Regions from separate parts of the Neomoorella glycerini genome, predicted to be linked through region 2. Evidence: riboswitches for the same ligand, from Rfam matches in the RefSeq annotation. Region 2 holds a riboswitch; the other holds the start of a gene.
The links. A riboswitch is a leader RNA that binds a small molecule or an ion and turns the genes downstream of it on or off. The one in region 2 is predicted to bind molybdenum cofactor.
Positions count from the first base shown of each region.

Region 1 (4,976 bases), 920 kb from region 2:
GCAGGTGGTGGCCAGGGAGAACATGCTGGCCGCGCTGAAACGGGTAGAGCGGAACGGAGGCGCGCCCGGTGTGGACGGCATCCCGACCGAACGGTTGCGGGACCAAATACGCGCCGAGTGGCCGCGCATCCGGGAAGAACTGCTCGCGGGAACCTACAGACCGAAGCCCGTGCGCCGGGTCGAAATCCCGAAACCCGGGGGAGGCAAACGGATGTTAGGGATACCCACCGTAATGGACCGCCTAATCCAGCAGGCCCTCCTGCAAGTATTGACGCCCATCTTCGAACCGCAGTTCTCAGAGGCCAGCTACGGGTTCCGTCCCGGAAGGAAAGCCCATGATGCGGTAAAGAAGGCGCGGCAATACGTAGAAGAAGGATACGAATGGGCCGTGGACCTGGACATCGAGAAATACTTCGACCGGGTAAACCACGACATCCTCATGGCCCGGGTGGCCCGGAAAGTGGCAGATAAGAGGGTACTTACCCTTATCCGCCGCTATCTCCAGGCAGGCGTCATGGTAAACGGAGTGGTCATGGAGACGGCAGAAGGAACGCCCCAGGGCGGACCCTTAAGCCCGTTATTGGCCAACATACTCCTGGACGACCTGGACAAAGAACTGGAAAAGAGGGGCCACAAGTTCGTCCGTTACGCCGATGACTGCAACATCTACGTCAAAAGCAAACGGGCAGGAGAAAGGGTCCTGGCCAGATCGGCGCTGGACCTTTCCGTGAAGGGAGGGTAGAACTTTATTTTGATATTACCGAACGTATTTTGGCGGAAAAGGAATTGAATTGGCTTTCCGGCCAGTTGATAAGCATGCAGGAAAAAGAGCGGGAGCGGCTTGCCAGGGACTTACATGACGGGCTTGGTCAGGATATCGTAGCTCAGAAATTGCAATTAGAATCGGTACTAGCCGCGTTGTCCCATAAAGAAAAAATAAACCTGCCCCAAATAAAATTAAATATCAAAGAAATCATTGGCGGAATTGAGAGGATAGGCGAAGAAGTAAGGCGTATTTCCTTTGACTTGATGCCTTCGATGCTGGAATCCTTGGGACTTAAGAATACTTTAGAGTGGATGAGCGAGCAGTTTTCAATTGCCAGTGGTTTAAAAGTCGATTTAGAAATATACGGCGTCGGGCCGGAACGATTGCCTCCCAATATTGAAGTAGCTCTTTTTCGGGTGTTCCAGGAGGCATTAAATAATATCTCCAAACATGCTCAACCAAGCCGGGTATCTTTAAAGCTGAGTTATGTTTATCCCAAATTGATTGCAGTGATTGCTGATGACGGACAAGGGTTTGAACCTTAGGAAGGCAGCAACTACCAGGGATTGGGCCTTAAATGTATGCGGCGGAGGGTCGCAGAACTAGGTGGCACTTTGTATATACACTCAAAGCCCGGCAGGGGAACAACCGTGAGAGTGGAAATACCATTTGAGCGCAGGAATGATTAATCATGGACAAAATTAATGTTATCATTGTTGATGACCACCCTTTAGTCCGCGACGGCCTGCTGGGAATAATTAATGCCCAGTCTGATATGGAGGTAATTGGGGAAGCTGGCCAAGCAGGCGAGGCCCTGGAAATCGCCAAACGTTTAAAGCCACAAGTTATGGTGCTTGACATTTCCCTTCCCGATTTCAACGGCTTGGAGGTTGCCTACCAACTAAAAGTTGCCAGGGAAAATGACGGCTGGCAAACCCAGGTTGTGATTTTATCCATGTACAGCAATGAAAAATTTGTTTTTAGGGCCCTGGACGCCGGCGCCCTCGGTTATGTACACAAGAATTCTCCCGGGAGAGAAATCGTAGAGGCAATTAGGAGTGTAACGCGGGGGAAATATTTCCTTAGCAGCGATATATCAAGCACACTTATTTCGGAGTACTTAAAGCAGTGCAGGAACCAACGGGCAGAGCCTTCTTATGAACGTTTGACCCACCGTGAGCAGGAGATATTTAGGCTGGTAGTAGAAGGAGTAAGTAACCGCGATATCGCCAGGTTATTAACCATCAGCAAGAAGACGGTCGAAAAACACCGGGCTAATATAATGCGTAAGCTAGGCGCCCATAATTATGCCGAACTGGTTAAGCACGCTATTAAAATAGGAATTTTAGACACTGATATATAGTAAAAAATACTTCGCCTCCTGGCACGATATTTTAACGGCCGCGGCAGGAATTTGCCGCTTGGCGGAGAATAGACAAATTAGAAAGATGGACATAACATAAAATATCCTCCGAGCCTTCCTGGCCTAAAGGAGCAACCTATGGCAGGCTGGCCTGGACCGCTGGTCCACGGGGTGTACCGGGAAACGGGTATGCCTTCCAGGTATTGAAAAGGAGGGGGTTAGCTATAAGAGAGAGCTATGGCTTTTTCAGTTAAACCCCGCTCCGCCGTGGAGACGGGGTTTTTAATTTGTTGCTAATTAGCCAGGAAAGGGGATGGCTTCAGATGCAATTCTTAGAAGGCATCAGAGAAAAATTTTACGGGCTGGTAAAAGACAGGCACCTGACCGGGGAGGAAGAAATACAGGTGATCAGCGCCCGGCCCCTGACCCCCGAGGAAGCCATCGGCCGGCCGGAACGCCAGGACTTTCCTCTTTTAAAGGGTAAAGAATTTATGATCCAGGCCAACTTTAAAGACGCTTGTGGGCAGGCGTATACCGATATGCCGGGGAATTACCAGGGCACCCTGAAGGAAGTTCTGGCCCTGCCGTTACGTAATAACTATGAGCGAGCCGTATTTATCGCCACTTTGAATGCCGTGATGCGGCATCTCAAACTGGTAGACAAGACCGTCCACTGCCGCGACCAAGAACCGGCCCAATGTGCCTCCCGCCTGGTAGAATACGTCCGGGAACGTTTCGGCAACCCCCGGATTGCCTTTATCGGCCTGCAGCCGGCCATGGTGGCCAGCCTGGCCGGTCATTTCCCGATCCGGGTAACCGACCTGGACCCGGATAACGTCGGGCAACGTAAAGGCGGAGTTATGATAGAAGACGCCCGGCATACAGAAGAAATTATTGAATGGAGCGAACTGGTCTTGGCGACCGGTACAACCGCGGTAAACGATACCCTGGCGGCGATAATGGGCCGGAAACCGATTGTCTTTTACGGGGTAACCATCAGCGGCATAGCCTGCCTGGCCGGTTACGAGCAGTATTGCTCTTTTGGGCATTGATAATTGGAATTATGGGAGGGAATAACAGTGAGGGTTTCAAAATCTGTCACGCTATTACTGGGTCTACTTTTGTTTGGGTTGCTGGTGCTGGTCGGCTGCGGTAGCAGTAAAGATGAGAGTCCGAAGGGCCAGGCAGGAACGAATGATAAGGCGGACAACGCGGCCGGGCGCTCCCTTTTAGTTTATAGCGGCGCCGGCCTGAAAAACCCGGTCGAGGAAATCGGTGCCGCTTTTCAAGCTCAAAGCGGGTTAAAGCTTACCTATACCTTTGGCGGCGCAGCGCAGCTTAACAACCAGATCCTGTTAACCGGGCAGGGAGACGTCTACCTGCCGGGGGATATAGCGGAATTAAAGCCTGTTAAAGAAAAAAACCTGGTAGCATGGGAAAAGAATGTCGTTTATCACCTACCGGTACTGGCTGTTCCCAAGGGGAATCCTGCCGGCATCCGCAAGTTAGCCGACCTGGCTCGTCCGGGAGTGAAAGTAGCCCTGGGGGACCCCCAGGCCAATCCTATCGGCAAGCTGGCCGACCAGCTTCTGCAAAAGCACGGCCTTCTGGAAAACGTCAATAAAAATGTGGTAGTCAGGACGCCGACGGCAAACGAGCTGGTGGTGTATCTAAGCACCAAGCAGGCCGACGCTGCCGTGATCTGGGAAGAAAATTGCCAGGGGGCAAAAGACAAGCTTGAGCTGGTACCAGTGCCCGAACTAAAGGAATATGTCAAAACAGTTCCGGTGGCAGTACTGACCTGTTCCAAGGAAAAAGAATTGGCCCAGCAACTGGCCGAATTTTTCACTTCGTCGGCGGCCTACCAGATCTGGCAAAAATGGGGATACAAACCGGTGGCCCGTTAGTGGGGAGGCGCGAAAACTTGGGTTCAAGGTTGTTTAAAACCTTTAACGTGCTGGTAACTTTCCTGGTACTGCTATTTATTTTAGCCGCCGTAGGTACCGTCCTGGTAAGGGGTTTGCCCTTTATACCTCTATCGCTAAAGATGCCGGAACTGGTCTTCGCCATCAGGCTCAGCCTCTTGACCTCCATTGTTTCAACAGCCGCCTGCCTGCTGGTAGCTATGCCGGTGGCCTATACCCTGGCTCGTTACAATCTGCCGGGCCGGGGTATAGCAGCCAATCTTCTCAGAATCCCTTTAACCCTGCCGCCCATTGTCTCCGGCGTTTGCCTGCTCCTGCTTTTTGGCACTACGACCTTTGGCGAAATCCTGGCCAGGATGGGTTTACGTTTTGTGTTTACCGTGACCGGGATCATCCTGGCCCAATTTTTCGTCAATCTTCCTGCCTTGATTACCGTCCTGAAGGCTGCTATCGAGGCCGTGGATATCCGCCTCGAATATGTGGCGAGGACCCTGGGCTGTACTCCGGCCCGGGCTTTTCTAAAGGTTACTTTACCATTAATACGAAATAATATCCTCGCAGGGCTGGTTCTTACCTGGGGTAAGGCCTTGGGGGAATTTGGGGCGGTGCTTATGCTGGCCGGCGCTACCAGGTTTAAAACGGAAACCCTGCCTATTTCTATCTATTTGAATATGGCTACCGGTGATATGGAAGCCCTGATGGCTTCGGCGGCCATCCTGATCCTGATCGCCGTGATTTCCCTGGCCGTTTTTGAACGGGCAGGGGTAAAGCTTTACGAACGGGTGCCGGGCCTGTGAAAGAACGATTGCCCGCGCGCTCGCTGCGGCTATCCCGGATAACTAAAAAGATAGGGGAGTTTCAGCTCCGGGACATCTCCCTGGAATTTTTCCCGGGAGAGTACTTCGTTATTCTGGGGCCCACG
Region 1 is NZ_CP046244.1:3,361,208-3,366,183, reverse strand. It holds partial or broken gene ltrA (group II intron reverse transcriptase/maturase) at 1-703, shown strand, start outside; gene MGLY_RS16765 (sensor histidine kinase) at 772-1,311, shown strand; gene MGLY_RS18935 (ATP-binding protein) at 1,333-1,455, shown strand; gene MGLY_RS16755 (response regulator) at 1,458-2,129, shown strand; molybdenum cofactor riboswitch at 2,224-2,359, shown strand; gene MGLY_RS16750 (Rossmann-like domain-containing protein) at 2,453-3,181, shown strand; gene modA (molybdate ABC transporter substrate-binding protein) at 3,209-4,036, shown strand; gene MGLY_RS16740 (ABC transporter permease) at 4,054-4,851, shown strand; gene MGLY_RS16735 (ABC transporter ATP-binding protein) at 4,848-4,976, shown strand, end outside.
Region 1: another riboswitch for molybdenum cofactor. It lies ahead of MGLY_RS16750 (Rossmann-like domain-containing protein); the one in region 2 lies ahead of MGLY_RS03680 (hypothetical protein).

Region 2 (4,976 bases):
GCCCTCGGGTAAGGGATCGCCCGTGTCGACAACTGCTGCCTCGCGGTCCAGGGCCAGTTCCAGGGGTTCCCCCTCGCTGGCACCAAAGGTCTTTTCCGCCCGCACGGCTATCCCGTCCATGGCTGCCGCCGGGTAGTGGGGTGAGGAGATAGCGGCATAAACCGGTGCTGCCGTCACCCGGCCCAGGGCCTGGGTAACGTCTATTTCTTCAGCCGGCAGCCCGGCCAGGTAACCATTGGATCTTAAAGTTCCCAGAAATTCCTCCAGGGCCTCCTGCCAGGGCCGGCTGGTGACAAAGACCTTGCGTGCCAATAACCAACCCTTCCTTCCCGGGTTTAATATAACTTAATTCAGCTTTCCGGACCCTCTCCGCTTTCTCGCCGCTTTCTCTCCGCTTTATGAACTATGGTATAATAAAGTAACACTTAAAATAATTTAACCTCTACCCTCGTACCGGCTTCCAGGCCCTCTTCTTCCAGGGGAATGGTTACCAGGCCGTCGGCCTGGACCATGGATGAGATCATACTCGATCCTCCCGGTACCGGTACGGCCAGGAACCCACCCGGGCCTGCTCCCAGGCGAACGCGGATATAGTCCTCCCGGCCGGGGGTGGAAGTAACTGTACGGCTTAAGATCGCCTCCACCGTCCTCCTCCCGGCCAGGTGGTCGTAGCTCCCGTAGCGCAGCAGGGGTTCAATTAAGATACTGAAAACAACCATGGCTGAAACGGGATGGCCCGGCAGGCCCAGGATCATCTTATCGCCGGCCACTGCCGCAACGGTGGGCTTACCCGGGCGGATGGCCACACCGTGAAAGAGGATACCCGGCTGTCCCAGGCCAGCCAGGACCTGGACGGTTAAATCGCGGGTGCCGACGGAACTGCCGCCGGAAAGGAGCACCAGGTGGTTCTCCGCCAGGGCTTTCCGGACCCTGGCCGTGAGGTCCTCCAGGTCATCGGGAGCAATACCGTAGAGGGTGACCTTGCCACCGCACTCCTGGACCAGTCCGGCCAGGGTGTAGGAATTAATATCTCTTACCTGACCGGGTCCGGGGTTAGCCTCGGGAGGGACGATTTCATTGCCGGTAGCCAGGATGCCCACCCGCCAGGGCTCATATACAGTCACCCGGGTTACTCCCAGGCTGGCCAGCACTCCCAGGTCCTGAGGCCGCAAAGTATGGCCGACAGGCAGGACGGTGGTACCGGCGCGGACGTCGGCACCCTGCCGCACCAGGTCCTGCCCCGGGGCCACGGGTTTAAAAACGGCGATCCGGCCCTCCGGTAAGAGTTCCGTATTTTCCACCATAACCACGGCATCAGCCCCCGGGGGCATCATACTTCCCGTAGCCACGGCCACCGCTTCGCCGGGGCCAACGGCAACTGTAGCCGGTTGCCCCATGGGCACCTCTCCTACCAGGCGCAAAATCACCGGCTGGCTTTCCCGGGCGCCAAAGGTATCGGCCGCCCGGACGGCATAACCGTCCATGGTGGCACGGGTAAAACCGGGAACGTCGTCCTTCGCCGCCACCGGCCGGGCCAGTTCCCGCCCCAGGGCAGCGAGCAGGGGTAAAATCACTTCCTGCCGTCCCGGCAAGGGCCAGTAGCGGGCCAGCAGCCGGCGTGCTTCTGCTAAAGTTACCACCCGAAAGAGTTCCATCCATATCCCCCTGCTACTCGAAACACCCCAGCTGGCACTGGATAATCTTGATCTGCAAGTCGTCAGTAGCCTGTCCCACCTCACGCATGGGCACCTGCAAACGGCGGGCCACTTCCTGGGCCACCGCGCAGGGCAGCTTGCCGCCATGGTTAGCCGCGGCTTCTTTTACTGCTGCTTTGATGGCTTCCCGGTCAACCATGAAAATACCCCCTTCCAGAAGTTTCATGCTCTCTTCGCGTTGATTTATTATAGCCGGGCTTTATTCCTTTTTGGTAAAAATGTTACTTAAAATATAAGGCACCCGGAAGGGTGCCTGAAGTTACTAAAAACTCCTTTCCCATTCCGGGAGGCAGGCAGGTTTCCCCGCCTACCCCGTCGCTGCCTGGCAAGCAGGCAGGAGGCCAGCAGCCATAGCCTCAAACCTTAGGCCCACTGGCTCGGAGGTATATGCAGTTATGTTTATTGTAGCATAACCATAAATAGGAGGCAAGCAGGAATTAAAACGCATGAGCGTAGATGGTCCCTGACCTTTAGTTAATCATTTTAGCGAATATCTTATTGTATATATCTTCCGCCATCGCAATTGCTTTTTGGGCTTCATCGTGAGGGCTCCTCCTCGTCGTTGAAGGCCATCCTGGCCACACGCAAGTCCCTTCTTGCTTTATCCAGCCATCTTAATGCTTCCTGTTCCCTTTCCTCAGTGTTCATAGAGCACCAACCCTTCTTTGAGGGCGGGGTGGTAAACAGTCCACCAGGCGTCTTTATACTTGCTGATGTCCTCTAGATTAGCAACTATAATATCTTTCGGGACTTTAAATTCACGCAGCTCTTTTCTAATGGCTACTTGCATAGCCCGTTTTTGTTCACGGCTGCAATCCAGAACAATCAAAAGGTCCACATCACTGCCTGGACCGGCTTCTCCCCTTGCCCATGAACCAAAAACGATTACTTTTTGGGGATGGAATTTCTCTACGATACGTTTGGCCATAGACTGTACTATTTCATGCATAAATGCCGACCCTCCTTTCCTGTATTATACCAAAAATACGGCATTTCAATCTTAAGCGGCTTCCGGTAGGGTTAACTCAAATGGGCCGGCTGGTTACGATGGTTTTTCAACTGACCTCCTGGTCCTGTAATCTGCCGCCAGATAGTTTCCACCTGGTTTATGATAACTTCCAAATCCTGTTCTTCTACTGGCTGGTGGCTTTCGGGTTCTCCAAAAGGATGACAATGCCAGCCGCGCAAATTATCCTTATCGATCCCCCAGATACGTTTTTCCTTGTTTATTAATGCAAAAGCCAGGGTACCTGTCCGCTCGTTGCAATACACTTTAAGAAAGCCATCATCTTTAAGTTCAATCTTTCCCTTCATCAGAAAAACTGCCACTTCCAGGTGACAATCCTTTACAAAGTCTTTTCCCGCCAGGCAGGAAAAAAGCTCCCTTAAAAACCTGGCTACATCCATTTGTTTTTCAGCCCCTGGTAGTGTTTTAAAAGAGTTTCTACTTCTTCCCATTCCCAGTAATCATTCTCTACTTCATAAGAAAAGGGATCCTTGGGCAGGCTATTATCTTGCACCTGGCGGCAAAAAGCCTCGAAAGACATACCCCATTTTTTTTGTAGATTATCCCGGCGCTCTTCCAGTTTAGCGATTTTCAACTCAAGGTACTCACTAAAAAGTTTAGATAAGGCTTCATCTATATCATGGGCGCGGGTGGCTTCCAGTAACAAACTACTGAATCGCGGTGAAATTGCCATGGCAGTGCCTCCTCCCGCGGTATATCATATAAGTATTGTATCACATACCAGTTTAAGCGAAAAGCCATCTCACCAACCGGCCAGGGCGGCCTGAATCAGGCCGATGAAAACTCCCGCAGGGCTTCCTCTTTTGCATCAGTGCCCATTAATTCTTGCCACCAGGGCGCAGAGCCTCTCGGTGGCGTAGTAGGCCTCCGCTCCGGTTACTATCCCCTGGGGATCGCTTCCCGTTTTATCCAGGGGCAGGAGGCCCTTTGCCCCGGCCCGGGCCACGGCTGCCGCCGGGTCTAAAGCCGCCGTATCATCGCCCAGGTAGGTGAGGAGGAGAGAGGCCGCTGCCCCCCGCGTTAAAGGTTTCCGTTCGAGATAGGGCTCTAAGGCTGCTGCCCTGGCAGCCACCAGATCGCCCCGGCCGGCCGCCCTTTTTAAGGCATTGGCCGTCATATAGTAAAAGCTTGCCTGGTTGACCGGGTCATCCAGCTTCCAGTCGTTATTATAACCGGCGACAATCAGGCCCCAGCGATTGACGAACTGCAGGCCCGCAAAGGCCCAGTGATCGCTCAAGGGGTTTCTGATGTGGTAGTCCTTCAGGTAAGCGCCGGCCTTCACCAGGAGATCCTGGATGGCCTGGATATCCCGGGGGCTGGCCGCCAGCTCCCGGAAATTCTTATTCACCTGCAGGGAATAAGCGGCCGCCACCCCGGCAGCGTCGCCGGTAGCCATGCCGATGGGTACCACCCGGGCGCTGCCGGCAGCCAGGTGGGTATAGCCGGCCGAGCGCCCTACAACCAGGAGGTTGTCGATCCCCTGGGGTACCAGGGAACGGAAGGGGATGCTGTAGACTTCCGGCCGGCCGTAGACGTAACCCGTATCCTGGGGTGAAGTCGCCTGGACATCCACCGGGTAGGACCCCAGGGCGATGGCGTCGGGGAAATAGCGGTTAAAGAGGACGTCATTCAGGTCCAGCTGGTAAAGGGCCTTGATGTGGCGGGTTTCCCGGACGTAGAGTTCCGGCGCCGCCCCCAGGAGCCTGGCCCCGGCAAAACCGGGCAGCCGGGAGCGCAAGAAGTCAGTAATAGCCGGCAGTTCTTGCCGGGCCAGCTCCATGGCTTCAGTTTTGGCAGCCTCGCTCAGTCCATCGACACCAAAGATCTGCAGGGCGTTAATGAGGATGGTGCCGTCATTCTGGCGGCCGATATTCAAGCCCCGCAGCCGCAAGCGCGAGGTGGAGGGCTGGTACGCCGCGCCAAGGCTGGCAAAGCCCCAGGCAGCCCGGTCGGAAATCTTAGCGTCTTTGATCTGGCCTCCCTTGACGGCCTGCTCCAGGGCCGCCCAGTCGATTCCCCCCAGGTGAAAGACCAGGGTCACGGCCTGGCGCCGCTCTTTCTCGCCCATATCCTCGGCGCCTACCGTATAAGGAACGCCGGCCGCGGCGGCAACGTCGGCGTCCTGGGTGGCGTCGATGACCCGGCCGGCGTAGAAGGCCATTTCCTGGCCGTCCCTGACGGCCTTAATGCCCACCAGTTTATTGCCTTCCAGGATGGGCGCTTTAAAAGCAGTG
Region 2 is NZ_CP046244.1:770,672-775,647, forward strand. It holds gene MGLY_RS03670 (molybdopterin-binding protein) at 1-312, opposite strand, end outside; gene MGLY_RS03675 (molybdopterin molybdotransferase MoeA) at 426-1,655, opposite strand; gene MGLY_RS03680 (hypothetical protein) at 1,669-1,881, opposite strand; molybdenum cofactor riboswitch at 1,969-2,110, opposite strand; gene MGLY_RS03690 (nucleotidyltransferase domain-containing protein) at 2,353-2,664, opposite strand; gene MGLY_RS03695 (hypothetical protein) at 2,736-3,029, opposite strand; gene MGLY_RS03700 (hypothetical protein) at 3,113-3,415, opposite strand; gene MGLY_RS03705 (FAD-dependent oxidoreductase) at 3,551-4,976, opposite strand, start outside.